One region of the Ruminococcus sp. AM42-11 genome, then DNA from elsewhere that is predicted to be linked to it. Evidence: predicted binding sites of a transcription regulator. Region 1 holds the regulator's gene; the other holds the start of a gene.
The links. Region 1 encodes NrdR, which represses ribonucleotide reductase genes. Its sites were predicted from a motif close to CACNANATNTNGTG; they were not measured.
Positions count from the first base shown of each region.

Region 2: the regulator NrdR is predicted to act here: its motif matches at 3,299-3,312, upstream of nrdD (anaerobic ribonucleoside-triphosphate reductase).

Region 1 covers NZ_QUIO01000053.1:2,941-18,372, forward strand. Annotated here, with positions in the region: partial or broken gene DW904_RS24295 (DctP family TRAP transporter solute-binding subunit) at 1-594, shown strand, start outside; gene dctP (TRAP transporter substrate-binding protein DctP) at 838-1,695, shown strand; gene DW904_RS20160 (LysE family transporter) at 1,815-2,408, opposite strand; gene pap (polyphosphate:AMP phosphotransferase) at 2,716-4,191, shown strand; partial or broken gene DW904_RS26040 (DUF6783 domain-containing protein) at 4,221-4,271, opposite strand; partial or broken gene DW904_RS26045 (DUF6783 domain-containing protein) at 4,248-4,355, shown strand; gene sigG (RNA polymerase sporulation sigma factor SigG) at 4,466-5,236, opposite strand; gene DW904_RS20180 (YlmC/YmxH family sporulation protein) at 5,381-5,638, opposite strand; gene nrdR (transcriptional regulator NrdR) at 5,840-6,289, shown strand; gene gdhA (NADP-specific glutamate dehydrogenase) at 6,402-7,736, opposite strand; partial or broken gene DW904_RS20195 (aminotransferase class I/II-fold pyridoxal phosphate-dependent enzyme) at 7,977-9,193, shown strand; gene DW904_RS20200 (citrate/2-methylcitrate synthase) at 9,334-10,698, shown strand; gene DW904_RS20205 (patatin family protein) at 10,701-11,561, shown strand; gene DW904_RS20210 (YqeG family HAD IIIA-type phosphatase) at 11,717-12,220, shown strand; gene DW904_RS20215 (shikimate kinase) at 12,217-12,720, shown strand; gene efp (elongation factor P) at 12,857-13,414, shown strand; gene DW904_RS20225 (aldo/keto reductase) at 13,597-14,604, shown strand; gene DW904_RS20230 (BMP family protein) at 14,840-15,432, shown strand, end outside.
Region 2 covers NZ_QUIO01000003.1:152,909-168,340, forward strand. Annotated here, with positions in the region: gene DW904_RS03400 (fibronectin type III domain-containing protein) at 1-250, shown strand, start outside; gene nrdG (anaerobic ribonucleoside-triphosphate reductase activating protein) at 363-872, opposite strand; gene nrdD (anaerobic ribonucleoside-triphosphate reductase) at 1,065-3,254, opposite strand; gene DW904_RS03415 (carbohydrate ABC transporter permease) at 3,687-4,550, opposite strand; gene DW904_RS03420 (sugar ABC transporter permease) at 4,552-5,430, opposite strand; gene DW904_RS03425 (extracellular solute-binding protein) at 5,680-6,909, opposite strand; gene DW904_RS03430 (hypothetical protein) at 7,389-7,706, shown strand; gene DW904_RS03435 (AEC family transporter) at 7,779-8,711, shown strand; partial or broken gene DW904_RS24905 (DUF6783 domain-containing protein) at 8,779-8,853, shown strand; gene DW904_RS23510 (ATP-binding protein) at 8,878-9,204, opposite strand; gene DW904_RS03440 (ATP-binding protein) at 9,216-10,220, opposite strand; gene DW904_RS03445 (LytTR family DNA-binding domain-containing protein) at 10,223-10,939, opposite strand; gene gnpA (1,3-beta-galactosyl-N-acetylhexosamine phosphorylase) at 11,057-13,219, opposite strand; gene DW904_RS03455 (helix-turn-helix domain-containing protein) at 13,491-14,315, shown strand; gene DW904_RS03460 (hypothetical protein) at 14,460-14,669, shown strand; gene DW904_RS03465 (ATP-binding protein) at 14,703-15,432, shown strand, end outside.

The sequences.
Region 1 (15,432 bases):
CAACCTGATCTATTCTGCATTTGACCCAAGATTTAACGTAGTTCCCTGCCGTTTATTTATGACTCTGTAGAAGATGCAGATGCTAAGTTTGACGGTGAGGCTGGTGAGAAATTAAAAGAAATTCTTGGTGAGTACGGACTCCATTGCATGGGTATTGCAGAGAACGGTTTCCGTGAACTGACCAACAGTGTCCGCGAAGTAAAATCTGTGGATGATATGAAAAACCTGAAAATCCGTGTTGCCGGTTCCAACCTTCTTATGGAATGCTATAAGAGATGGGGCGCAGATGCAACCAACCTGAACTGGTCTGAGACTTACACAGCCCTTCAGCAGAACACAGTTGAGGGTCAGGAGAACCCGCTTCCTGCAATTGACGCAGCCAGTGTACAGGAGGTTCAGCCATACTGCTCCATGTGGGATGCCATCTATGACTGCCTGTTCTTCTGTATCAACCAGGAGATTTATGATGGTCTTACACCGGAACAGCAGGCTGTTGTAGACGAGGCAGGACAGAAAGCCGTAGAGTACGAACGTTACATCAACCGCTCCGGTGATGAAGAGATCATGAACCGCTGGAAAGACAAAAACGGCGTTACCTTCACTGCAAAAGAGGATATGGACATTGAGTCCTTTAAGGAAGCTGTTGACGGTGTAGATGAGTGGTTCATTGAGGAATTGAAATCCCAGGGATACGAGGATGCAGAAGAGCTGGTAGAGGCATTTACCGGAATTGGCGATTACAGTGACCTTGGCTGGGAGGAGACTACCTGGAATTTTGCATGCTCCACAACTGAGACTTCTACCTGGGCTGATGGCGGCCGCAAGTTCGGCGAGCTGATGGAAAAAGCTACAGGAGGAAAAGTAAAAGTAAACATATATGCAGCAGACCAGCTGACAAACGGAAACCAGTCCGAGGGAATCCAGGCACTGATGAACGGAGACCCGGTACAGATTTCCATGCATTCCAACCTGATTTATTCTGCATTTGATCCGAGATTTAACGTAGTCTCCCTGCCGTTTATTTATGATTCTGTGGAAGACGCAGATGCCAAGTTTGACGGTGAGGCAGGAGAGAAGATGAAGGAAATCCTCAGTGAGTATGGACTGCATTGCATGGGTATTGCGGAGAACGGCTTCCGTGAACTGACCAACAGTGTGCGTGAAGTAAAATCGGTGGACGATATGAAGAACCTGAAAGTCCGTGTTGCAGGCTCCAATCTTCTTATGGAATGCTATAAGAGATGGGGGGCAGATGCAACCAACCTGAACTGGTCCGAGACTTACACAGCCCTTCAGCAGAACACCGTAGAGGGAGAGGAGAATCCGCTTCCTGCAATCGACGCAGCCAGTGTACAGGAGGTTCAGCCATACTGCTCCATGTGGGATGCCATCTATGACTGTCTGTTCTTCTGTATCAATCAGGATATCTATGATGGCCTTACACCAGAGCAGCAGGCTGTTGTAGACAAGGCTGGAAGAATGGCTGTTGAGTATGAGCGTTACATCAACCGCTCCGGTGCCAATGAGATCATGAACCGCTGGGAAGAGAAAAATGGCGTTACCTTTACCGCAAAAGAGGATATGGATATTGATTCCTTTAAAGAGGCGGTAGAAGGCGTAGACCAGTGGTTTGTAGAAGAACTGAAAAACCAGGGATATGACGATGGTCAGGAACTGGTGGATGCATTTAAGTAAGACAGCATAAGCATGTATCAATTTGATACATGTGTCTCATAAATTGAACAGTGCCCTATAGAAAACACCTCCCGGAATGTGAGTAACCAACATATTCCGGGAGGTGTTTTTGGCCTGTCTTACAGTAATCCAGTGATCCTGAGAGAGCACCACACCAGCAGCAGGGCCATGATTCCATTCATCAGCTTATAATGACTGCTGTAAAATCTTTTCAGTACATTTCCCGCAAATGCCCAGATTAGATTTCCCAGGGCTCCAAGAAACATCAGATATACAGCGAAGCAAAACAGTATAGGAACCCTTGCCTCATAGGGCAGAATATAAGCGGAAAACATGGTCAGCCCATAGATGATGATCTTTACATTTATCAGCTGCAGGAAAAATCCCATCAGCCAGGTTGGCTTTTTGTCCTGGACATTGTCAGAGGGCGGAATCCTGCGCCAGGTCTGCCAGGCAAGATAGAGTACATAAGCTGCGCCTAGATATTTCATAACCGGCTGGATCCCTGGAATGATTTTCCCAAGAGTACTGCAGAACAGTCCGGAAAGACACATCAAAGTGAGAGATCCGCTCCAGATTCCGGTCATAAAGCGGATATTACCGGAAATGCCGTATTTGCTGGCTGTGGACAGCAAAAGAATATTATTGGGACCAGGCGACCAGACGGTAAGGATGGCAGACAGGGTCATTTCTATGAAGACAGATAAAGGCATGGGACTTCCTCCTTGGGTAAGTTTAAACATCTGAGCTACGAAAAGAAAGGCGCAACATACAAAACGCTATGTGTTCGTAAAACCTACACAAAATATGATTTTTAATAATAACACAAAAATATCGGATTGTATATAAGAGGATAACGATCGCAATCGAAATTCGGTTAAATGTTTGTTAAATTCGTGCAAAATGGGAATGATTATGTTATAATGCAGAAAATAATATGAATATAAAAAAATAGAATTTGCTTTTAACAGAAAAAATGCTTTAAGTTTGAAAATAATAGTACGTGAGGAGGACGTGTTTATGCTGAAAACCTGGATCCCGGAGGAGATTCCGGAAAAAGAGGAGTTGAAGAAACGGATTAAAGAAGCTGGCGAGAAGCTGTATCAGCAGCAGATGAAGCTGAAAGAACACAAGCTGCCTGTGCTGGTACTTTTTGAAGGCTGGGGTGCATCTGGCAAAGGTACCACAATCGGCAGAGTGATCAAATACATTGATCCCCGTTTCTTTAAAGTAGCAACCATGTCAAAGCCTACAGAGGCTGAACTGCGCAGACCATTTCTGTACCGGTATTTCAATCAGATTCCGGAAGCCGGCAAATTTACCTTTCTGGATTCTGGCTGGATGGAGCAGACCTGCAAAGACTGTCTGAATGGTCTGGAAGAAGAGGATTATGCAAAGCGGATCGACAGCATCAAACATTTCGAGCGACAGCTCACAGACAACGGTTATCTGGTTCTGAAATTTTTCATGCAGATTGACAAAAAAGAGCAGACCAGACGTATTGAGAAGCTTAACAAAGAGCAGGATACAAAATGGCGTGTGGATGCCTTTGACAAGTGGCAGAACGAACATTACAAACATTGCCAGAAGGTTTTCGACCGCTATCTGACAGATACGAATACTTCTATTGCACCATGGTATATTATTGATGCAAAAGACCGCAACTTCGTAGAACTTCAGGTTCTTGAAATAATGGTAAATAACATTGAGGTAGCCTTGCAGAACAGCACACACAGCGCACCGCTTCTCCCAAACATTTTTCCGCTTGAGAAAATGCCGAAGCTTTCGGAAATCGAACTGACAGACAAGGTGATCGAGGATGAAGAATACAAGAAAGAGCTGAAGCATCTCCAGAAGAAGCTGGGCGAACTGCATAACCGTCTGTACCGCAAGCGTGTGCCGGTGATCATTACTTATGAAGGCTGGGACGCAGCCGGAAAAGGAGGCAATATTAAGCGGATCACAGAAGCCCTTGATCCTCGTGGCTTTGAGGTCCATCCAATCGCCAGCCCGGAACCTCACGAAAAGGCGCGTCATTACCTCTGGCGCTTCTGGACCAGATTGCCCAAAGACGGTCACATTGCCATCTTCGACCGCACCTGGTACGGCCGCGTAATGGTAGAGCGTCTGGAAGGCTTCTGCAGCGAGAACGACTGGAAACGTGCTTACAACGAGATTAATGAATTCGAGAAGGAGCTGTCCGACTGGGGTGCCGTGATCATCAAATTCTGGGTCCAGATCGACAAAGACACCCAGCTGGCCCGCTTCACCGACCGCCAGAACAACCCTGAAAAACAGTGGAAGATCACCGACGAAGACTGGCGCAACCGCGAAAAATGGGATGCTTATGAAGGGGCCGTAGATGAAATGCTTGCCAAGACAAGCACCACCTATGCACCGTGGCATATCCTGGAATCTGTAGATAAGAAGTATGCGAGAATTAAAGCTCTTAAAATTGTAATAAAAGAATTGGAAAAGGCATTAGAGCGTACTTGAAAAATCATTCCCGCAATCTGCACGCCCCACTTTGCGGTATATTTTGCCCGAATTCGGTTGCCGTAGCCCGCTACGGCGCCCTCATCCGGACAAAATCTCCCACAAATTGTGACGCACATTTTGCAGAAGGCCTTTTTCAAACGCATTCTGGAATAGCAGCATAATAAGCAAAATCGCTGGTCAACAACCAGCGATTTTGCAATATATATTCATGCAGCAGACCATTTAAGGGGCGGATTTCGTGATGCCGGGATCCATGATTTCCGTCACGCTCTCAGATAATTCCGCATGGTTTTAGTGCATTCTTTTCCAACCGGCTGACCTGTGCCTGGGAAATCCCGATTTCCTGGGCTACCTCCATCTGGGTTTTGCCCTCGTAAAAACGCAGATCAATAATATGCCGTTCCCGCTTATTCAGCCGGTTTATAGCTTCCCGGAGGGACAGATTTTCCACCCAGGTCTCCTCCTTGTTTTTCTTATCGCTGATCTGGTCCATCACATAAAGCGTATCCCCGCCTTCCGTATAAACCGGTTCAAAAAGCGACACCGGATTCTGTATCGCATCCATAGCATATACGATCATCTCTTTATTTATCCCTATTTCGCTGGCAATTTCCGCAATGGTAGGCTCCCTCAGATTTGTTTTCATATAAGTTTCTTTTGCATAGATAGCACGATAAGCAATATCCCGCAGCGACCGGCTCACCCGGATACTGTTATTGTCACGAAGATACCTTCGTATCTCTCCAATGATCATAGGCACTGCATAAGTGGAAAATTTTACATTCAATGTAGTGTCAAAATTATCAATTGCTTTTATAAGTCCAATGCAGCCAATCTGAAAAAGATCGTCCATATTTTCGCTGCTGTTGGAAAAACGCTTGATCACGCTGAGAACCAGCCTCAGATTTCCTTTGATATAAAGTTCCCTGGCTTCTTCATCACCCTCCTTGATCCTGCGAAAAAGCTCTTCTTTTTCTTCTGCCTTCAGTACCGGAAGCTTCGATGTATTGACTCCGCAAATTTCAACTTTGTTAAGTGCCATTATTTGAATCCTCCTTTTGTGTATCGCGAAGCGTGCTGCTGAGAACGAAGTGAACAGTAACAATGATTCTCACGTGGGAGGATAAATATTCTTTTTTCGGGAAAATATAAAAATTATTGCCCCTTGACAATTGGGAAAATAGAATTAAGCCTTTTTACAGCAATACTTTTCATCAATTTCCACCAGGATAATGTCATCTCCGATCTGCCGGATACAATTCCATGGAATTATATATTCACTTCCGGCTCCCCAGAAACAAAAGCAGAAACTGCCAGGTCCGGGAACCACAAGGGCGGTAATACATCCGGTTTCACAGTTAAATTCCACATCCACCGGACAGCCAAGTGTACGGCAGGTACAGATATTGATCACTTCTTTTTGCTTTAATTCGCAAATACGCATGAAAAGCACCTGTTTTTTATGATATTATGCAAAAAGTCTGAAAATATGTATGGAGTTTATTGACATACTTTCTATGATTAAAGTATAATAAGAAATAGGTAATTCAGTCCGTTTTATGTTACTGAGCAAACAGAAAAGAGGAAAGTCTGCTGCCCGGATTGTATGGCAGAAGGGGAGACATGAGGAAGGGGAAATAAATACATGAGATGTCCATACTGTAATCAGGATAATACAAGAGTAGTAGATTCAAGACCAGTGGAAGAGACCAATTCCATAAGACGCAGAAGACTGTGCGATTCCTGTGGAAGAAGATTTACCACTTATGAGAATGTGGAGACAATCCCGTTAACCGTAATCAAGAAGAATCTGAACCGTGAGCAGTACGACCGCAATAAACTGATCAACGGTGTCCGCCGCGCCTGCTACAAACGTCCCATTGCCAGCGATAAGCTGGAAGCCATGATCGATGCCATAGAAGGCGACATCTTTAATGCCGAAGATAAAGAAATCTCCAGCACGAAAATCGGAGAAATCGTGATGAGCCATTTAAAAGATCTGGATTCGGTGGCGTATGTGCGATTCGCTTCTGTGTATCGGGAGTTTAAAGATGTCAGTACCTTTATGGATGAATTGAAGAAATTTTTAAATTAGAAAAATCCTCGCCAGAGAGCGGGGATTTTTTTCTGTATAAACAAGTATTAAATGGAATAAAAAAGACAGGCCGCAGCGGACCTGTCTTTTTGAAACTTCAGATGACAGAGAATCAGCAGATGCCCTGAGCTTTCATAGCATCTACAACTTTCTCAAATCCGGCGATGTTAGCACCGGCAACATAGTTGTCTTTCATACCATAACGCTTAGCAGCGTCATCAGCTTTGTGGAAGATGTCTACCATGATTCCATGAAGCTTCGCATCAACTTCCTCTGCTGTCCAGGAAAGTCTCATGGAGTTCTGGCTCATCTCAAGAGCAGAAGTAGCAACACCACCAGCGTTAGCTGCTTTACCAGGCATGAACAGAACACCGTTCTCCTGGAGATAAGTTGTAGCATCAAGAGTAGTAGGCATGTTCGCACCCTCAACTACATATTTGCAGCCGTTTGCAACAAGTGTCTTAGCACCATCAAGAGCAAGCTCGTTCTGGGTAGCACATGGAAGGTATACATCACATTTGATGTTCCAGATTCCGGTACCTTCTGTGTAAGAAGCACCCTCAACACGGTCTGCGTACTCTTTGATACGTCCACGTTTTACTTCTTTGATATCTTTCACAATGTCAAGCTTGATTCCTTCCGGATCATAAATATATCCGTTGGAGTCACACATAGCAACAACCTTGCCGCCAAGCTGCTGAGCTTTCTCTACAGCATAGATTGCAACGTTTCCGGATCCTGTTACGATGAATGTCTTTCCATCAATAGAATCGTTATGTGCTTTCATGATCTCATCAAGCATATAAACAACACCATATCCGGTAGCCTGTGTACGGATCAGAGATCCGCCGTAGGTAAGTCCTTTACCTGTGAGAACACCCTCGTATAATCCGCGGATTCTCTTGTACTGTCCGAATAAATAACCGATCTCACGTCCGCCTACACCGATATCACCAGCAGGAACATCGGTATCAGCTCCGATATATTTGGAGAGCTCTGTCATAAAGCTCTGGCAGAATGCCATAACTTCTCTGTCAGATTTGCCTTTCGGGTCAAAGTTGGAACCACCTTTACCACCACCGATTGGAAGTCCGGTAAGGGAGTTCTTAAATGTCTGCTCAAATCCAAGGAATTTTAAGATACCCTGGTTTACTGACGGATGGAAACGAAGACCACCCTTATAAGGTCCGATAGCGCTGTTAAACTGTACACGATATCCCTTGTTTACCTGAACAACGCCCTTGTCATCTACCCACGGAACGCGGAAGGAAATGATTCTTTCCGGCTCTACAAGACGCTCCAGAAGGGACATGCTGCGGTATTCTTCTTCATTTTTGTCAATTACGACCTTCAGGGAATCCAGAACTTCCTTTACTGCCTGGTGAAATTCAGGCTCACCTGGATTCTGTGCTACGACTCTTTCGTATACTTCTTCTGTGTAAGACATTGTAATTCCTCCTCATCCAGATAGGTGTAAAATTTTTTAACGACGCTATTATACACTAAAGTGCTAAAAATGAAAAGAGTTTTTTTCATATTTTCAAAAATTTCATTAAGGGTTGCGAAAATGAGCCAAATATGAGATGATAGATAGCAAGAAATACATTATGCCGGAGCAGGAAAAAGACAGATATTTTTCTCATACTAGATATGCCGGACATAAGTAGTAAGATGAGGAGTGAAATAAATGAAAACATTCGAGAAGTCCAGTAAACTGGATAACGTACTTTATGATGTGCGAGGACCGGTAGTGGATGAAGCGGCCAGAATGGAAGAGGATGGAATGGAGATTCTGAAGCTGAATATCGGCAATCCATATCCATTTGGATTTTCTGCACCGCAGGAAGTAATTCTGGACATGCTGAGCAATATTCGTACCTCGCAGGGATATTCCGATTCCAAGGGAATCTTTTCCGCAAGAAAGGCCATTATGCAGTATGCCCAGCTTCGAGGAATTCCCGGGGTTACCATGAGTGATATTTATACAGGTAATGGTGTCAGTGAGCTGATCAATCTCTGTATGCAGGCACTTCTGGATAACGGGGATGAGATTCTGATCCCTGCACCGGATTATCCTTTGTGGACAGCTACTGCGACTCTGGCAGGTGGAAATGTAGTTCATTATATTTGTGATGAGCAGTCTGAATGGTATCCGGACATTGATGATATTAAGAGTAAGATCACAGACAAGACCAAAGCGATTGTTATTATTAATCCGAATAACCCTACAGGAGCAGTTTATCCCAAGGAGATCCTGGAGCAGATCGTGCAGATCGCAAGAGAGCACGAGCTGATCATTTTTTCAGATGAGATATACGACCGTCTGATCATGGATGGCTATAAGCATACTTCTATTGCATCCCTTGCACCAGACGTATTCTGCGTTACTTTTTCCGGACTTTCCAAGTCCCATATGATCGCTGGTTTCCGTATTGGATGGATGATCTTAAGTGGTGCCAAGAATAAGGCGAAGGGGTATATTGAAGGTATTAACATGCTTTCCTCCATGCGTCTTTGCTCCAATGTTCCGGCCCAGTCCATTGTACAGACTGCACTTGGTGGATACCAGAGTGTAAATGAGTACATTCAGCCAGGCGGAAGAGTTTATGAGCAGAGAGATTTTATCTACAAGGCACTCAATGACATTCCGGGAATCACAGCCGTAAAGCCCAAGGCTGCGTTCTATATTTTCCGAAGATCGATACAGAAAAATTCAATATTCACAATGACGAGCAGTTTGCTCTTGATTTCTTACATGAGAAACAGGTGCTTCTGGTGCCGGGAAAGGGCTTTAACTGGAATTGTCCTGACCACTTCCGCGTAGTATATCTGCCGAATGTGCGTCAGCTGGAGAAGGCTATGGACAAGCTGAAGGATTTCTTGTCCACCTATAAACAGCGATAAGAAGATAATAAAACAATGGCAGTCACAGATTATCCATTTACAATGCCGGAGCAGAAGCATCCGCTTCTGACTCTGACAGCATTAAAAATTGAGGGAGGAACGGATTATCGGACGGATTAAAAAGAAAGGAGTTTATTTGAATGACAGAATTTAAGATGAAAGTAACACCGGAAATAGAGAACCTGACGGAGGTTTGCAAGGAGCATTCCAGCCTGGATCTGTCTCTTTATCAGAAATACGATGTAAAGCGAGGGCTTCGCGATATCAATGGTAAGGGCGTCCTGGCGGGTCTGACGCAGATTTCCAATGTATGCGCCACGAAGGTGGTTGACGGCAAGGAAGTGCCCTGTGCGGGCAGTCTTTCCTACAGGGGATATGACATCAAGGAGTTGACCAGGGGATTTATTGAAGATGACAGATACGGCTTCGAAGAAACTACCTATCTTTTACTGTTCGGCAAGCTTCCGAATGAGGAGGAACTGGAGGATTTCACCAAGCTTCTGGCGAACCAGCGCTCCCTTCCTACGAATTTCGTAAGGGACGTTATCATGAAAGCACCGTCCAAGGACATTATGAATGCCCTGTCCAGAAGTGTGCTTACACTTTATTGCTATGACAAGGAGCCGGATGATATTTCCCTTCCGAATGTACTGAGACAGTGCCTGAATCTGATCAGTGTATTTCCTCTTTTATCTGTTTATGGATATCAGGCTTACAATCACTATGTATGCGGCAAGAGCCTTTATATTCACAATCCGAAGAAAGAGCTTTCCACAGCGGAGAATATCCTCCGTATGCTTCGCCCGGATAAGAAATATTCCCATCTGGAGGCGAAGATCCTGGATCTTGCCCTGATCCTTCATATGGAGCACGGCGGTGGTAATAACTCTACATTTACTACACACGTTGTTTCCTCATCCGGAACAGACACCTATTCTGCAATCGCAGCAGCTCTCGGTTCTCTGAAAGGTCCGAAGCACGGTGGTGCCAATATTAAGGTTGTAAGTATGTTCCAGGATTTGAAGAAGAATGTGAAGGATATTTCTGACGAAGAGGAAGTAAGAGAGTATCTGAAGAAACTGCTTCACAAAGAAGCTTTTGATAAGAGAGGTCTTATTTATGGTATGGGACACGCGATCTATTCGGTATCGGATCCTCGTGCCCAGGTACTGAAAGGCTTTGTTGAGACTCTGGCCAGAGAAAAAGGCCGTATGAAAGAATACAATCTCTACGCGATGGTAGAGCAAATGGCTCCGGAGGTTATCGCCGAGGAGCGCCATATTTACAAGGGTGTCAGCGCAAACGTGGATTTTTACAGCGGTTTTGTTTACAGCATGCTGGATCTGCCTCTTGAGCTGTATACACCGATTTTTGCAGTGGCACGTATTGTGGGCTGGAGCGCCCACCGAATGGAAGAACTGATCAATACAGACAAGATCATCCGTCCGGCTTACAAGAACGTTCTGGCTCCGGCTGTATACGTACCGCTTAAGGAGCGTGAATAAGAATGACAGTGAAGCATCAGTCTTCCCTGGTCCTGGAGGGCGGGGGAAGCAGGGGAGTATTTACAGCAGGGGTTCTGGATTATCTTATGGAAAAAGAGGTGAAATTCCCATATGTGGTGGGTGTTTCCGCTGGTTCCTGCAATGCTCTTGATTATGTATCCTGGCAGCCTGGAAGGACCAGGGACTGCATGATCATAGAGGATAAGGCAAACAGCTATATTGCTACTAAGGAAGCTCTTAAGAAGCATGAGCTTTTTGACATGGATATGCTGTTTGACAAATATCCAAATGAATTGTTTCCGTTTGATTTTGATACTTTTTTTCAGTCAGATACGGAGTGTGAGCTGGTAGTGACTAACTGCCAGACTGGTGATGCGGAATATATGACTGAGAAGCATGACAGAAAGCGTCTGATGGATATTGGAAGGGCTTCTTCCAGTATTCCTGTTGTAAGCCCCATGGTAGAGATTGACGGTGTTCCTTATCTGGATGGCGGCATTGCAGATTCGATTCCCTTGATCCATGCCATGGAGAAGGGATATCGGAAGAACGTGGTGATCCTTACCCGAAATATGGGTTACCGCAAGAAGAAACCGGGAAAGAGCACTCCGCTTTATGTGGCTGCATTTCGGCATTACCCGGAATTTTTGAACACTTTATATAATCGTTACCGCAGCTACAACCGGACTTTGGAGCTTCTGGAAAAATGGGAGAGGGAAGGACATATTTTTGTCATCCGCCCGGAAATTCCCACTGTGGGGCGTGCGGAGGCGAACAAAGAGAAGCTGATGGCGTTTTATCAGCATGGTTATGATGTGATGAAAGACCATTATGAGGAACTGCAGGCGTACCTAAGCAGGTGACGGGATCTTGACAGAACCTCTTGGGAAACAGGCGCGAAATCATGTGAATACATGATTTCTGTGCATTGCAAAGCGTGTTGCCGGAGTCTGTTTGAAAAATCATCCCCGCAATCTGCATTACCATAGAAAATAAAAGAATTAAAGGATGTAACAGAATGTTTGAACGCTTTTTTCCAGATGAATATCTGGATTCAGCATATGTAGTCAACTATGAAAAACTATACCAGGAGGGATACAGGGGGATTTTGTTTGATATTGACAATACCCTGGTTCCTCATGGGGCACCGGCAGATCCGGAAGCTGTCCGGCTTTTTCAGAAGCTTCGTGACATTGGCTTTTCCTGCTGTCTGGTGTCAAACAACAGGAAAAAAAGGGTAGAACCCTTTGCCGCTTCAGTAGGCGCTCAGTTCATTGAAATGGCTGCCAAGCCGTCCAGAAAAGGCTATGAAAGGGCCATGGAGAGACTTGGAACGAACACAGGGAATACGGTCTTTATCGGAGACCAGCTTTTTACCGATATATGGGGGGCTAAGAATGCTGGCCTTCGTAATATTCTGGTAAAGCCGATCAATCCCAAGGAAGAGATCCAGATCGTGCTGAAGCGCTATCTGGAGAAAATTGTATTACATTTTTATACCAAGGAGGAGAAGAATTCATGAACCATATTGTGGTGATCGGATTTATGGGTTCTGGCAAGACAAGAGTGGGGAAACGTCTGTCCAGTGACCTGGGACTGACATTTGTGGATGTGGACAAGGTGATCGTTAAGAAGATGAACATGTCCGTAAAGGAGATTTTACAGAAATTTGGAGAGCCATATTACCGTGCTCTGGAAACTATGACTGTGAAAGCTCTGATTGAAGATAAAGAAAGAAAAGTGATTTCTCTTGGCGCAGGTCTTCCGGTTCAGGAGCAGAATGAGCAGTATATTAAGCAGCTGGGTACAGTTGTTTACCTGAAGGGGTCTGCTGAGACTCTCCGCAAGAGGCTTGAGGGAAATAGCAATCCTCTTCTGGAAGGCGAAAATCAGGAGGAAAAGATCAAAAAGCTTCTGAAACAGCGTGATCCGATTTATCATAAATTTGCAGATATTGAAGTTGTGACAGGAGTGAAGCCTTTTGAGGAGCTGATCAAGGAAATTGAAGGACAGCTTCCGTAAATACAAAAGTATTTTGCCATAATATATGGGAAAAACAGGAAAATTTGGCTGCATATGAAAAAAAGTAGTTGAAAAAATGGTACATATATAATAAAATATTTCTAGTCATAAGCACTATAAGGAGGAAAAATTAATTATGATTTCAGCAGGTGATTTCAGAAACGGTGTCACAGTAGAAATTGATGGCAACGTTTGTCAGATCGTAGAATTCCAGCACGTTAAACCGGGTAAGGGAGCTGCTTTCGTTAGAACCAAATACAAAAATATTATTACAGGATCCGTGTTAGAGAAATCTTTCCGTCCTACAGAGAAATTCCCTACAGCACGTATCGAGCGTGTTGATATGCAGTATCTCTACAGCGATGGCGGATTATATTACTTCATGAACGTAGAGACATTTGACCAGGTTGGTCTTACAGAAGAGCAGGTTGGCGATTCTCTTAAATTTGTAAAAGAGAATGAGATGGTTAAGATCTGTTCTCACAATGGCAATGTATTCGCTATTGAGCCTCCGTTATTCGTTGAGCTTGTAGTTACAGAGACAGAGCCAGGATTCGCTGGTAATACAGCTCAGGGTGCTACCAAACCGGCTATCGTTGAGACAGGAGCACAGGTAATGGTTCCGCTGTTCGTTAACCAGGGCGACAAGCTGAAAATTGACACCAGAACAGGCGAGTACCTGTCACGAGTATAAATAAATAACTGCGGAGCAGTTATTTATTTATGAGCAAGTAGCGGAAGCGGATTGCGAATATCCGTTCTAAATCGCATAAGCTGTTTATTTATGTGCCATCGGCGTATGCCGGTGGCATATTTTGTTTAATTGCAGACACATTTTTTAAAATTATTGTATACCAAAAATAAGGAGGAGCACAAATGAAATATACAACACTTGGAAAAACCGGTCTTAAGATTTCCCGTATGGGATTTGGCGGAATCCCCATCCAGAGAATTGACGCGGAAGGTACTAAGAAATTAATGAAGCAGCTGGCAGAAGAGGGTGTGAATTATATCGATACAGCCAGAGGCTATACGGTCAGCGAGGAGTATCTTGGTTATGCCCTTGAAGGAATTCGTGACAAATTTGTAATTGCCACCAAGAGTATGGCAAGAACCAGAGAGACCATGGCAGCAGACATTGAGAAGAGCCTTGGCAATCTTCGAACCAATCACATTGACCTGTATCAGGTACACAACCCAAGCATGGAACAGCTGGACACTGTTATAGGTGAGGGCGGTGCTCTGGAGGCTTTATTGGAGGCGAAAGCAGCCGGTAAAATTGGTCATATCGGTCTGACTGCACATTCTACAGCTGTTTTTGAACGCGCACTGAATCTGGACTGGGTGGAGACAATCATGTTTCCATATAATATCGTAGAAAACCAGGGCGACGAGCTGATCCGCAAATGTCAGGAGAAAAATGTGGGCTTTATTGCCATGAAGCCATTAGCAGGTGGTGCAATTGAGAATGGCACTCTTGCACTTCGTTATGTCTGTTCTAACCCGGCTGTTACTGTGGTAATCCCGGGAATGGCAGAAGTATCTGAACTGGAAGAGAACATTAAGGCATGCTCTGACACAGCACCTCTTACAGAGGCAGAGCTTGCAGAAATGGAACAGATCCGCCATCAGCTGGGCACCAATTTCTGCCGTCGCTGCAATTACTGTGCGCCATGTACGGTTGGAATCAGCATCCCAAGCGCATTCCTTTTCGCAGGATATCTGGAACGCTACAATCTGGCTGACTGGGCGAAAGACCGCTACGGCAGCATGGCAGTGAAAGCTTCTGCATGTGTGGGATGCGGCAAGTGCGAGACAAGATGCCCATATCATCTGCCAATCCGGGAAATGCTGAAGAAGGTTGCAGAAGAATTTGGAGAATAATAAAAACTGCCCTGTGCGACTCCAATGGTTTTTCAGATAATTTTGCAAAAAAAGAAAAAATGTATTGACTCTATAGTAACTATATAGTTTACTATAAAGAAGCCTTAAGAAAACCTTATAGCAACTACAAAGTTGCGGATAAGAAAAATAAGTGATACTGACCACGGAGTGAACAGTATCGAATACACGAAAACAGGATCTGATCAAGGAGGATTATGATGAAAAACTGGTGGTTATGGGATTAGCAATGGCAATGACAGCGGCTATGGTAAATGGTGTATGTACTCAGCCGGTACAGGCAGCTGATGGAGAAGGACTGAAGGTAGCACTTTTACTTTCCGGAGCAGCAAATGACCAGGGCTGGAATCAGACAGCATACGAAGGAACACAGAAAGCCTGTGAGAAATACGGATACGAGCTGGCTTACACAGAGAACCTGGAAGTTGCTGATATTTCCGCTGCTTTTGCTGACTATGCAAGTGCAGGTTATGATGTGGTAATCGGTCACGGATATGAGTTCGGTGATCCTGCACTGGAAGTTGCAGAGACCTACCCAGACACCAAATTCATCTGCACAGAGGCTGACGCTTCCGCTGACAACGTAGCTTCCTACGTTATGGCATGTGAGCAGACCGCTTATGTAGAAGGAATCATTGCTGCTTCTACTTCTGAGTCTGGTAAGCTTGGCGCCATTGGACCGATCCCTGGAGATTCCCTTGTAAAGATCATTAACGGATATGAAGACGGAGCAAAATCCGTAAATCCTGATATCGAAGTTCAGACAGCCTGGACAAACTCTTTTGTTGATACACAGCTTGCACAGGAAGC
Region 2 (15,432 bases), on a different contig from region 1:
CAAGATTACTGTCAGCTGGAAGAAAGTAACAGGAGCTACCGGATATCAGGTATACCGTTCCACTAAGAAAGGTTCCGGATACAAACTGGTAGGAACTATTACAAAAGGCTCCAAAGTGAAATATGTTGACAAGAGCTCCAAGAAAGCTGGAACCAAGTATTATTACAAAGTACGCGCCGTTGGAAACAACGAAGCAGGTGTTCCAATCTATTCTTCTTACAGCACACCAAAATATGCGAAAGCAAAATAAATAAAGTGTAATAAAATCCCCCTCCTGTTAGACAGGAGGGGGATTTTCGATTACCCAGATGTAAAAACTTATGCAACTATTTGAATGCAGATATAAGAAAAGAAGACCCGTATCACAGGCCTTCTTTAATAAGCTTACCATCTTTTAAATGCAGAATTCGCTGATTGCTGCTCCCTCTGAACTGAAGGGAGAGGTTTTTCAATTCCTGAATAAACTCTCCGTCTACCAGAACGTCGATGCAGGAAAGCATCCGGTCTGTAAAAGGAGTGTAGATCTTACCTCCGGGAACCATATCTTTGTCAAAAAGATATCCACTGTAACACCAGATGGATTTATCCGGAAAGGTACGCCTGATCTCTTCCAGAAGCTCTGCCAGAACAGGCTGATTCTCTGGCTCGAATGGCTCGCCGCCGAGTAGGGAGAAGCCCTCTATATAAGACGGAGCAAGCAGCTCCAGGAGCTTATCCTGAGTCTCCCGGGTAAATGGCTTACCGTAGTTAAAATCCCACGTAGGTGCGTTAAAACAGCCCTTACAGTGGTGCCTGCAGCCAGATACGAACAGGCTTACACGCACGCCTGTGCCGTCTGCAATATCGTATGATTTGATGTTTCCATAATTCATAATTGAGTTCCTCCAATCAGATAAAATCTCCCACAAATTGTGACGCACATCTTGCAGAAGGTCTTTTTCAAACACACTCCGGAAACACTGTAAAAGAAATCCGGACAGGGATCAAAATTGTGAAAATTAGAAAGCTGTCCGGATTTTTTTATAAAGGCAATGTAAAAAAATTATAATACAATGCCGGATTTATTATAGATGTAATACACGATCCTTAATCTCCTGGGTACGTCCCTGGTTCCAGAACTGGGTACCGATGTATCCGCAGGTTCTTCTGGCAACGCTCATCTTGTCCTGATTGCGGTTACCGCAGTTCGGGCATTCCCAGATCAGCTTGCCGTTCTCGTCTTCTTTGATCTGGATCTCTCCGTCATATCCGCAGACATCACAGAAATCACTCTTGGTATTCAGCTCTGCATACATGATGTTATCATAGATAAACTTCATAACAGAGAGAACTGCCGGAATATTCTGCTTCATATTCGGAACTTCCACGTAGCTGATGGCTCCTCCTGGAGAAAGCTTCTGGAATTCAGACTCGAATTTCAGCTTGGAGAATGCGTCGATCTCCTCAGTAACGTGAACGTGATAGCTGTTTGTAATATAATTCTTATCCGTAACTCCTGGAATGATGCCAAAACGCTTCTGGAGACATTTGGAAAACTTGTATGTGGTGGATTCCATCGGAGTGCCATATACAGAGTAGCTGATGTTCTCAGCTGCCTTCCACTGGGCACATTTGTCATTAAGGCGCTGCATAACCTTCAGCGCAAACGGACGAACCTCAGGGTCTGTATGAGGCTTTCCGTACATTCTCATGCACATCTCATGGAGACCTGCATATCCAAGTGAGATCGTAGAATAGCCGTCATAAAGAAGCTTGTCAATGGTCTCACCCTTCTTAAGCCGTGCAAGAGCACCATACTGCCACAGGATCGGGGCAACATCGGAAACTGTGCCAAGAAGACGCTCATGTCTGCAGCGGAGTGCTCTGTGGCAAAGCTCCAGGCGCTCCTCCAGAATCTCCCAGAACTTATCAAAATCGCCGTCTGAGGAGCAGGCTACATCTACAAGGTTAATGGTAACAACACCCTGGTTAAAACGACCGTAGAACTTGTAGGAACCGTCCGGGTTCTTCTGTTTCTCCTCAACGGTAAGGAAGGAACGGCATCCCATGCAGGTGTAAACATTGCCGTTTTTTAACTGGCGCATGATCTTGGCTGAGATGTAATCCGGAACCATACGCTTGGCAGTACATTTCGCTGCAAGCTCTGTGAGGTACCAATATTTGGAATCCTCGTGGATGTTATCCTCATCCAGCACATAGATCAGCTTCGGGAATGCAGGTGTGATCCACGCACCGCGCTCGTTCTTAACACCCTGCATACGCTGCTTCATAACTTCCTCGATGATCAGTGCAAGGTCATCACGGGTGCGTCCCTCCGGAACTTCATCAAGATACATGAAAATCGTTACAAATGGTGCCTGTCCGTTACAGGTCATAAGAGTGATCAGCTGGTACTGGATCGTCTGGATACCACTCTGGATCTCATCCTTCAGTCTGCGTTCCGATACCTTCTGGATGATCTCATCATCAAGAGGCTCACCGCAAGCCTTACGTTCCTCGATTACCTTGTTACGGATCTTCTGGCGGCTGATGTCTACAAAAGGAGCCAGATGGGCGAGAGAGAAGGACTGTCCGCCGTACTGATTGCTGGCTACCTGTGCGACGATCTGTGTGGTAACGTTACATGCGGTAAAGAAGCTGTGAGGCTTCTCAATCAGTGTCTGGCTGATAACCGTGCCGTTCTGGAGCATATCCTGCAGATTGATCAGGTCACAGTTATGCTCACGCTGTGCGTAGTAATCGGAATCATGGAAATGAATGATTCCCTCGTCGTGAGCCTTTACGATCTCCTCAGGAAGAAGAACACGCATGGTCAGGTCCTTGCTGACCTCGCCTGCCATGTAATCACGCTGGGTAGAGTTAATAGTAGGGTTCTTATTGGAGTTCTCCTGCTTGGCATTCTCATTAATCTGGTCAAGAAGAGCAAGGATGCTGTCGTCTGTGGTATTGGACTTGCGGGTAAGCTCTCTCTTGTAGCGATAGCGCACATACTTCTGTGCAACCTCATAACCGCGCATCTCCATAATGCCGGTCTCTACCATATCCTGAATATCTTCCACATTGACAGCGTGGGAGGATTCAAGGGCACGGGTGGCAATCATATCAGCAAGCGCTGTGATCTGGTAATGACTCAGCCTGTGAAGCTTGGAAACCTCCTCATTCGCTTTTTCAACGGCATTGATGATCTTCGCCTTATCAAAAATAACTTCCACGCCATTTCGTTTAATGACGTTTGCATTGACCTCAGTACTCATTCTTTCAAATCCCTCCATATATTGTGTTTAAATCTTTAATTACATACTAGATGTTGTGCACTATCAATATTACAGTATTCTACAGAAAAGTCAAGGTCAAAACCATTGATTTTAAAAATCTGTGAAATGTGCTGAATTTTCGTCAGCAGGACAGAAGAATCATTCGGTGATCTCCGGTATAGAGTTCCTGAAATGTGCGGAATCATCGGGGTTATTCCGTATGTGAAATTTTACCGTACACAATAAAACAGTTACTGGATGACCAGTAACATGCTTTGTATGATTTCGCGCCGCAGCTGTGAACAATGTTCACAAAAACACCTGGCGGAATACTGCCTTCTGAATAGTTATGGGGCATGAACAAAGGGCTGCCCTGGGCAACCCTTTCTCGCGTCCGCATCTTCCTCTATTATACTTGGAAAAAAATAAAAATCAACCCTTGACACCACCAGAAGTGAGTCCTCCAACCAGATTTTTTTCGATTCCGACGAACAGAATCACAACTGGAACAATTGCATAGAGGGAAGCAGCAAACAGATACTGCCACTCGATCATATTGTAACCGTTGAAAATATTGATACCAACGGTGAGAGGCTTGAAGGTATCAGTGGAGATCAGTGTCAGTGCCACTGTATATTCGTTCCAGGCGTTGATAAATACGAAAATAAGCGCTGTAACGATACCAGGTGCAGCAACAGGCAGAAGGATCCTTAAAAGGGCATGTACGCGGTTACAGCCGTCAATAGTGGCAGCCTGCTCCATCTCAGGGGAGATGCTCAGGAAAGTACCGCGGAGCAGCCAGATAGCAAATGCCTGGTTAAATGCTGCGTTGATAAAGATCAGGCCGATAATGCTGTTGGTAAGATGGAACGCCATCATAACCTTGTAGATACCGATGAGAAGTACAACCGGTGCGAACATCTGGGAGACAATAACAAATCCCAGAAAAGCAGTCTGGCCTTTGAATTTCATTCTGGACAGGGCATAAGCAGCTGGGATACCGCAGACCATAGCCAGAAGAGTGGAGCCTCCTGCGATCACAATGGAGTTCATCATGTAATTGCTCATGGGAGCCAGCTTCCATACATCTGTGAAGTTGGACCAGATGGCCTCAACAGGGAAAATAGTTCCATTCATGGAAAAGATTTCCGCGCGGCTTTTAAGAGCAGTACATACAGTTACAAAATATGGGTATAAAGTTATCAGACAGATGGCGATGATCACTACATAGAGCAATACACGCAAAACTGTGTTTCTGGTATTTTTTTTCTTAACTGAAGCATTGGTGTTTGCCATATTATTCGTCTCCTTTCTTCAGTACGGAAACCATGTACAGGCTGGCGCAGAAAAGAAGAATCAGGAAGCCGATAACAGATACGGCTGCTGCCTGTCCCTGTTTGCCGTTGTAGAAGGCCAGTTTGTACAGATAGGTAACCAGGGTGTCGGTACGGTTGGCAGGGTCACCCTTGGTGATGGTCCATATGATCGGAAAAGAGTTAAATACGTAGATAATGTTCAGGATGGTACTGATGGTAAGATTCGGACGTACCAGCGGGATGGTGATCTGGAACATTTTCTGCCAGTAGCTGGCTCCGTCTACGGCTGCTGCCTCATAGTAGCTGGCATCAATACTCTGCAGACCGGAAAGTACGGTAAAGGTTACAAATGGAATGGTAACAAAAATACCGCAGGCAATTTCCCAGGCGAAATAAGCACCGGCAGTAGGAGTCCAGTTCACAGCGTGGTCAATAATGCCAAGCTTCATCAACAGTGTATTTAAGGTACCGTAATCTGTGTCGATGATGAATTTCCAGATACTTGCCTGAACGATCAGGGTTGTGGCCCATGGGAAAACAACAACGGCACGTGCAAGCTTACGGCCTTTAAATTCATTGTTGAGGAGAATCGCAAGGATAAATCCAAGGAGTGTGGAGATGCCGACTACGGCAACGGTCCACACAAGGGTGTTTTTCAGCACCATGGCAAAAACAGGGCTGTTTGTTACCTTGCGGAAATTTTCCAATCCGGCGAAGCCTTTGATCAGACCAGCTTTGCTGACGTCGCTTAAGGCCATACGGAATACAAAGATAATAGGAACCAGGATGAAAATTGCCATGAGAAGGACACTTGGCAGGATCCATACATATGGTTCCACTTTTTTGAATTTTTTCTTCACAGGGATACCTCTCTTTTTATAAAAATAGCGTTGACGCTGCGCAGACAAGCACAGAAAACGGCGTTTGTTACGCAGAAAAACAGAACCTTCTTGTGACAAATACAAGAAGCAGCGTTTGCTTCGCAAAAAGGTGGAACCTTCTTGTGCCTGGCACAAGAAGTAGCGTTTGCTTCGCAAACTTAAAAATGGACCGGACCCGTAAGTCCGGCCCATTATCTTCCTCGTAATGGGAAAAACAGTGGATTAAGATCAGCCAGCGATTTCTGCCTGAAGGTCATCCAGTAATTCCTGAACGTCGCCGCCAAGAAGAGCATTCTGCTCTACGTTGATAACGCCCTGTTTTACATCTGCCCATTCTGCTTTCGCTGTTGGATAGAATTTACAGCTGTCTAAGATATCAATCCAGCTTGCCATATCTTCGTTAGCTGCTGCGAGAGCCTCGCCGCCGGACTTGGTTGCCGGAAGGAATCCCTCCATGTCAACCCACTCTGTATAACGGGCATCATCATAGAAATAATCAAAGAATGTGGAGATAGCAGCTTTCTCATCATCTGAGTAGTCGTTATCGAAGCACATGAAGCGGTCCATAACACCTGCAGATACAGACTCGCCTGTATTGGAAGGAATGGAAGCAACGCCGTAGTTTACTTCATTTCCGCCTGTAGCAATGTAGGTAGGTAAGCTGTTCGGTGCGATGAGCATAGCAACCTTACCTGCGCCGAACATATCCTGCAGATCGTAACGGGTATCGTTAGCAGGATCGGTGTTTGTGTAACCGGAATTTACAAGATCGATTGCGTACTGGATTGCTTCAACGTTCTGCTCACTGTTCAGTGTCCAGTTACCTTCATCGTCAACAAATCCGCCGCCGTTGTTCCAGGTGTAGTATGCGAATGCTGCCTGACCTTCGTCAGTAGTCATATCGATACCCCATGGATAAATGCTGTCATCATAAGCTTTAAGGGCTTCACAAGCAGCTTTCAGCTCATCCCATGTAGTAGGAACTTCTACGCCTGCTGCATCAAGGATGTCTTTGTTATAGTACATAGCACGTGCAGATGCAAGATCCGGGATAGCCCATACAGTTCCGTCTACTTCAGACTGTGCAAGGAATGCATCGTACATCTTGCTGTAGGTCTCTTCAGAAACAACGTCCTGGATCGGAAGAAGGAGATCATCTGCCTGATAATCTGCGAATACGTCGATATTCAGGACATCAGGAGCTTCGCCATTGGCGATACGGGTATTTACTACGGTGTAGATATCGTTCCAGGAAACAACCTCTACGTTCAGGTTAATGTCCGGGTTTGCTTCATTAAATTCTGTCACGAAGTTCGCCCACCAGTCAGCAGTCTGCTGGCCATACTGTGCAGCAATGACGTTTATGTCTACTTTGTCTGCGGCGGATGCGGTGACCGGAGCCATGGAGAGAGCCATTGATAAAGCTGCGCCTGTTGCTAAAACCTGTTTCATTTTCATAAGTATTACCTCCCTTTAGATACGAGTTGAGGCATTCCATAGATACATCCTTGTACCAAATGGAGTGCCTCTCTGTAGAAAATAGCATACAACAAAAATAGTCAGATGTCAACAGGAATTGGTGAAAAAAACAATGAAAAATATCAAAAACAAAGAAAAACACAACGAAATACACAAAAGAAAAAACAAAAAACCACAAAAGCCATGGAAAAAATGTAGAGAGTAGAATAAAATAACAGATAATTTATAAAAAATTATACAAAAAACGAGAAGTATGGTACGAAATCATACAAATCAGGATTTCTTTGCTCACGAAGAAATTACGATAACCAGGATTTGGTTAAAATGTGGTTTGACATTTCAGGGGCGGATATTATACAATCATATTTAATCGAAAAAAATTCAGGAAAGGAGTATGCGGCAGTCAAAAAGAACTGAGAGGGTAAGCCCTGATGGCATGCACTGCTGCAGAATATAAAATGGAAGAATTATACGCTGCAATTGAGAAAAAAATCAAAGCTTCCGGTTATCCGCGTGAGATTTCCGGTGCAGATGTGTATGATGATATCTGCGACCAGATCGAGGGAAAAGAGAACGGAAGCTATATTCTTCTGTCCAAGTTTGAGGATGATGTAATCTTTGAGTATCATATCACGGTAATGGATGATGATTTTAATCTCGGGGTTCTTACCATGCGTACGCTGAGGGAGTATTTGAGACCGATTTTGATGAATAAAAGAACTATTCAGACACGCTCTGGCAGAAGAGTTTGCCATACGAAATATCCTGTAAGGTAAGAAATCAGGAAGAGTCTGGATTAAGAAATACCAAAATACAATATTAAGAAATACATAGAAAGCGTGCATAAAATGAAAGTATTGGAAATTATTTTGCCCGTACTGGTGATGATCCTTCTGGGCATGGCCTGCAAGCGGCTGAAACTGCTGGATCAGAATGGAATTAACAATATGAAGCTTCTGGTGACCCAGATCATGCTTCCTGTGGCAATTTTCCATGCCCTTGCTACGGCAGAATATAATAAAGAAACCGGAATTCTGGTTGGAATCATGTTTGTAATGCTGGTTGTTTCCTTTAGCATCGGTTTTTTACTCCGTCCGCTTATGCCGGCAGAGTGTTACCGGAAATATCTGCCCTTTATGGTCAGTGTATACGAAGGCGGTTCCATGGCCTATCCTTTATATACCAGCCTTTGCGGAGCGGAGAACCTTTCCCAGATCGCAGTGCTGGATATTGCAGGCCTTTTGTTTGGCTTCAGCGTCTATATGGGAATGCTCGGACAGGTGGAAAACGGGGAAAAGATCGATCCGGGAAAACTGTTTTCCAGTGCAATACGCACACCGGCGTTTATTGCAAGTGTGCTGGGAATTATTGCCGGACTTACCGGTGTGGTGCAGAAGCTTCTTGCCGGACCGTTTGCAGGTACCTATACAAGTGTGGAGAACATTCTCACCACTTCCATAACCTCAGTTATTCTGCTGGTGGTAGGATTCAGCATTGAATTTGATAAGAAACTTCTTTCCCCATGTATCAGGACCATTGTACTTCGTGTTCTTCTTCAGGCAGTCATGATCGGGGGAGTGCTGCTGGCAATACATTACATAGTAGGGGATCATCTTCTTTTGAACCTTGCAGTGATCAGCTACATGTCCGCTCCAGCCACATTCAGTATGCAGACCTTCCTGAAGAGTGAGGATGGAAGCGCTTATGTTTCCACCACCAATTCTCTGTATTGCCTGGTATCCATACTGGTGTATGTGGTCATGGCATTTGTAGTTTATTGATGCAGAAAAAGAAAGCTTCAGACAGTATCATTTCTGATATTGTTCTGCAGCTTTCTTTTTTTGTTGGATTCGGGGAAAATATACCGCAAAGTGGGGCGTGCAGATTGCGGGAATGATTTTTCAGATACGCTCCAGAGTGTGTCTGCATGAAACCTCTCTGCTTTGCCTATGGATGAGAAACGGCTGTTTTCTGTATGCGCAGCATAATTTTAGCAGTAAAAACACCATTCTCATAAGTGAAGCTGCTGTCTCCTCCATTCTTTTCTGCAATGTGGCGGACAGACTGGATTCCCACTCCGTTTCCGGTACGCTTGGATGACTGGAAAATATGATTTTTCTCCTGTATTTTCCCTTCAAAGGTATTTTCCACCTGGATCAGGAGAAGGTGCTTATGATGAAGGTAAACCTCTGCATGGATTCTCCTGTTGGAAGACTTTGCTTTCAGGCTGGCTTCCAGAGCATTTTCCAGAAGGTTGGAGAGAACCAGGCACATATCAATCTGGTCTATGGAAATGTGGCTGGCAGATCTGCCTTTGCCTGGAAAGGAATGTTCTCTCGTTTTGCCAGAGCGGCATAATGGCTGATCACGCTGTCAGCCGCCTGGTTTTCACAAAAATGCAGGTTGTAGTCTGGGATTTTACTGTTTGCATTGGAAAGATATTCTTTTATTTTTTCCAGATCTCCCTTTTCAGCCAGGGAAGAAAGCTGCAAAAAGTGATGGCGGATATCGTGTCGTGCCTGCCTTGCCTCCTCTATGGCAGAGCAAAGGTTCTCATATCGTGCCTGCTGAAGGGAGAGAAAATGATTTTCCTGCTGAAGCCTTGCATTTTTATTCAGGCTGTTGGCCATCATAAGAAACATTGTGTAAAACAGCATGAGAATTACAAGAAGCATCAGGCTGATCACAATGTAGCCCTGCAAAATACGTCCAGTATACAGAGTTCCCTCATATTTGGGAATCATAAAGAGATTCAGACCTATAAAAATCAGTGGCAGTATCCAGAAAACATACCAGGTCTGGGCTAAATTTTCGTCATCGATCATAGTGCGGGCTGCATGGGAGGCCGGGTACCAGGCGGCAGCAACGAACAGCAGACATATTACATTGTAAAAAATACCGGCACTGGTGTGAAACCAGATCTCTGTTTCCGGAAGTCCAAGTCTTTCTGCCACAATGGCATTCACTGCTCTGGAAAGGCTGTTTACACAGGCAAAGACCGCACATACTGCCAAAAAAATGCTACCGGATTTCCAGATAGAGATAGTCAGGCTTTTGTGATAGATCAGCATCAGTACCAGCAGAGTGGGAAAAAGCACTGAGCTGGTAGGGATGTTAAGAAAGTAACAAAATCCTCCTTCCAGGAGACAGATTCCTGCCAGAAGAGGTGCAAGCCATGCAGCCAGTCTGCCGGGCGGTTGTTTCAGATATGTCTGTACCGGCAGATAAGCAAGGAACAGACCAGAAATCATTACCGTAAGCTCCAGAACAGGTCTTAATATAGTATTCATATTCAATGTCCCCTTTGAAACAGAAAATCCATAAAAGTCTGTCTTGCATTTTTGACCAGCTTCCGGCTGACGGAAATCCGGGTTTCATCGTCCAGGATAAACAGGGCTCCATCAAAATCAACAGCATGCTCCAGATTGATCACAACGCCTCTGCTGCAAAGATAAAATCTTGGATCCATTTTCAGGGATGCAGTAAAGGCTTCGAAGGACTGGCGGGTGATCAGTTCTTTGCCGCCAGTGGTGTGAATATGGATCATATGGGAAAAATGTTCTGCGTATATAATATGTCGAAACGGAACCTGCACATTGCTTCCGTTTACTTTTATATCTATGTATTTTCCGGAATCCGGGATCCTGGAAAGAACCTCATCGATCAGGTCTGAAATTTCATTTTCGGGATATGGCTTCACAAGGTAGTGCATGGCACGGACCTTGAACCCATCCAGAGCATGATCCGTAGAAGTGGTAGTAAAAATTAAAAGTGCATCCGAGTCAAATGTCCGAAGCTCTCTGGCAGTCTCGATCCCATTTGCACCACTCATGTAGATGTCCAGAAAAACGACGGTGAAAGGACGTTCCTTTGCCGCAATAAGAAAATCTTCTCCATTTTCAAATTCAAATAAATTTACGTGAATCCCACGTCTGGAAAGCTGTTTCGTCAGTACGTCTGCGAGCTTGTCACGCTCTTCTTTAATGTCATCAACAATTGCAATTCTCATAATGGTTTCCTTTGTTTTGTGATAGGTTTATTATAATACCATTCGCGCCATTTTCCAACACTTCGTGACAGAATTATTGAAATATGATGTGGTTTAATTATAATAAACCTATGACTATTAAATCTGGTACCATTTAATTTCGTTTGCATCCATATGAAGCGGGAAGCTGCTGCCATCTCCTTTATAGACGACTGTATCCTGTGACTCGTAAGTATTGTTTACGACACAGTACTTGCCATTCTTTACATAAGCGTGGACCTCTACATTATAATTGGTGGAATACCATCGGTTCAGTTCGTCCTCGGCAGATGCAGACCAGAGAACCGCACGGTAGAGCACACGGCTGTTTCTGAAGCTGTATGGAAGTCCGCTGATGTAAACACCGCGGCCTTTTCCAAAGGTTTTTACTGCCATCTGTACCTCATGGTCATTCTGGATCAGGATCCGGGTTTCCGGAAGTGCAAAAATATTCTTTTTGCCCTCACCGAAGTCCACATCACCTTCTGCATCAGCCAGAATAAAGTGGTCTCTGTGTTCTTCCCAGTTGTATTTATCGGTATTTAAATTGAAGCCTCTTTCTTCTTCCACACCCAGTACATCATCCAGCTGGAAGAATTTTCCCTGCCACTGATGGGCTGCAGGCTCGCCAACTCCGATGAAACCACCGCCATTGTAAACGAACTCCTTTACAGCAGTAATAATGGTTTCATTTACCCAGTACTCGCCGCCGCTTTGCGCAGTATCCGCATCCCCTACATTGATCACAACATCAAATTTTTTCAGCAGATCCTTATCTGCCAGAATATCATCAAAACTGATAAAGGATACATCAAAGGGTGCACCGCTTAATGCCTCAATAATGCCAAAATAAGAGTAATTCTGTTTGTAATAGATTGCGTGATGTACCATATGATTGCCCCAGGAGCGCATGCGGCCCCAGCAGTTTAACACAGCAACACGTTTCACGCAGTATGGAGTCACACCCTGGATATTATCATAAAGGGTGCGGAATTCCTGGCAGACCTCTTTAATGTACTGGACAAAATCCGGGAACTGAAGAGCCAGCTTCAGATATCCGCCATAACCAATTCTCTGGATGGGGCTTCTGAGAATGGCACGCCTTGCAGTTACCCAGTTTACCTTCGCCTCTTTCACCGGGTCTCCACCTTCGTGGAAGGTGTCCGGGAAAAAGTATGGAAGAAATCGTCCTTCCGTGTATTTTACATTTTTAATATCGCTGAACAGACGCAGGGTTGCACCATTTCCTACACTTCCAACCACAGCATCAAGACCGATGGAAGCAAACTCATCCATAAATGGCTCCATGCCGATCCAGTGGTCACCCATGAACATCATGGCTTCTTTGCCATATTCATGGACAATGTCTACCATTTCCTTTGCAAGCTTCGCGACCTCGCGGCGCTGGAATGCCTGGAAGTCCTTGAATTCCTTAGATGGAATGCGATAGGTATTGTTCATGTAGCCCTGGTCGATAATGTATTCCGGGCGGAAGGGATAGCCAACCTCTTTTTCAAACTGCTCCAGCACATATGGACTGACAGATGCGGAATAACCGAACCAGTCCACATATTTCTCCCTTGCCAGCTCATCAAAGATCAGGGTGAACTGATGGAAAAAGGTGGTGAAGCGTACCACATCCACATACTGGTGGGTGTCAAGGAATCTGCGGAGGCGCTCCAGGGAATGAGCTCTTGTTTTTGGCTGGCGCACATCAAAGGTGATCTGCGGCTCTACATCTTTCCAGTCGTTTACCACTGCATTGTACATATGTACCGGATCCCACATAATATAAGCCAGGAAGCTGACGGTATACTCATGGAACGGTTTTACAGGTGTAATTACCACATTTCCGCTCGCTTCTTCATAATGCCACTGACTTGCCGGAACCACTTCTCCTGTGGTACGGTCGATCACTTCCCACCACTTTGTGATATCATCGCGTGTGTTCACCTTCAGCATATCCGGGTACAGGTGGTCCATAAGGTGGATCTCCAGTTTGTCTGATGTTGCGGTGTGGAAAGAACTCATAATGTACATTTGCTGGATCTCATCCGGATTAGCCTTTGCCCAGGCATTGTCCTTTCGGGTGGTGTAGTAGGTAGCGTAGATTTTCGCACCGGTGTCCTTCAGCTCCTGTGGAAATTCGGTTCCATCACAGTCACGGATGGCATCTGCGCCCCACTCATTCATAATATCCAGTGTTTCCTTTACCACATCCAGGTTGGTAGGAATGGTAACTCTGCCTTTTTTCTGTTCCATTTTGCGACCTCGCTTTTCTTTTTTTTATTTACAAGGGTTGTTAACATTGTTTGATAGTTGTTTTTTTCTGTAATATAAGAATACGTTTTTGACAGATGTTTTTCAACAGAGTTGTTGCTAAGGTTTTTAGAAATATTGCTGTATTTTCCGTTCTATGGTACTCTAAGTGTGCGAGTGTTTATTCCCTGTTGTTTGAAAACGCTGTATTCGGAATATCGGGAGCCGACAGCGCAGACAACAAACTATAGTTTATGATACATAAGGAGAATCTATGAGTACACGTTCTTTTTCTTTTTCCAATGATAATCCACTTTCTACAGAAGCAGTTCTGGTGAATGCCTCATCCTCCAGATACGAAGAGGACTGGCCCAGCATTCCTCATACCCATGCTTTTACGGAGCTTTTTTATGTTTCCAGAGGAAACGGCGAATTTCTTATAGAAAATCAGCGCTTTTCCATTGCAAGGGACGATCTGGTCATTATCAATCCACATATCCTGCACACGGAAACTTCCCAGAGCGCTGCGCCCCTTTCTTATTATACTGTAGGAGTGGATGGAATTAGTTTTTCTTTCCGGGATCAGAAGGAATTCCAGATTTTCAACTGCCGGAAGATTAATACAGATCTTTTGTTTTATTTCCACTCCCTTTTTCAGGAATTAGATGAGAAAAAAGAGGGTTATGAAGAGATTTGCAGACATACGCTCTCCATTCTTATTGCCCAGCTTCGCAGGATAACAGATTCCGGCTTCCAGCTGGTGCCTTCTTTTCATCCAAGTAAGGAGTGTGCACAGGTCAAGCGCTATCTGGATTCTAACTATGGGGAAGATATCAATCTGGATCAGCTGGCGGCATTAAGTCATCTGAACAAATATTATCTAAGCCACGAGTTTACACGATATTATGGGATTTCTCCCATTAATTATCTGAACCGGCGCAGGATTGAGGTTTGCAAAAATCTTCTGGAAAATACAGATCATGATATTTCTGACATTGCCCATCTTGCAGGCTTTTCTTCTCAGAGCTATCTGGCGCAGAGTTTTCGGAAATCTTGCGGTATGACTGCTATGGAGTACAGACGAAGCAGGCGTGAATAAACAGAGATATTATTTCGAAGCGTGTGACTAGTAACGTTTTGGCTAAAATGCCAAAAAATAGTTGAAGACACAGGTAAAAACTTGTATAATTGACTATAGTAAAAAGTGAAATCATATTAAAATCATATACAGGAGGAAACTATTATGAAAGAAGCGAATGACAAAAAAGAGAGCATGAAGCCTGTGAGTCAGGCAGTTGTTGAGTTGGATGATGAAGCATTGGATCAGGTCAGCGGAGGCCTGAAGAGGCTGGACAGCGATTGGAAGTCGGAAATAACAGAGATTTGCAAGTTATGCGGCTCCACCAGAAACGTCCGTGGTGGTTTATGCCTGGCATGCAAAAACAAATGTTAACAGCAAAAGAAAGGATAAATTTAAAACGGTATTATGCTTTCACGAGAAAAAACAAAGACAGACGATCAAAGGCAGGATGTAAATGATTATCCGGTGAAAGAACAATATGTTTTAAGCAGATTATTGCCCGAGTATGTATCTTTATACCGGATAGATCTTAATTCCGGCAAATATGAAATACTGAGACTGGATGCGAATACCAATGCCAGGCAGCTGGCGGAGAAAGATCCCCATCCGGCTGAAAATTTTGATGAATATGTGAGAAGATATGCAGACAATTTTATTCTGGATGAAGAGAAAGAAGAGTTTATAGACTGGCATCTTTGCGCAAATATGAAAAGAAGGCTTTTACATGAAGAGAAGTTTACTTACCATTACCACAGTGTTTCAAAGGAAGGGAAAGATAGCTATTATGAAGCCTATGTAGTGAAGGGAAAGACAGATGATGAGACCTTTGATGCTTTTCTTGGATATCGCAATATAGACAATATCCTTTACAAAGAGAAGGAAATCCAGGAGAAACTGCGAAAAGCTCTGGATGAGGCCAGATTGGGAAATGAGATCATTTCCTCCATTGCCAGAACATACCAGTATATTTCCAGAATTGATATCCAGGCAGATTATTTTGAGGAAATTTCCAACAGGGATGTGGAGCATTTGAAATATATTCATTCAGGCATTTTGTCTGAAAGCAATAGAAAAGTTTGCAGTGAACTGGTTGCAGAAGAGTATCAGGATGCTTTTTACAGATTTACAGATATCT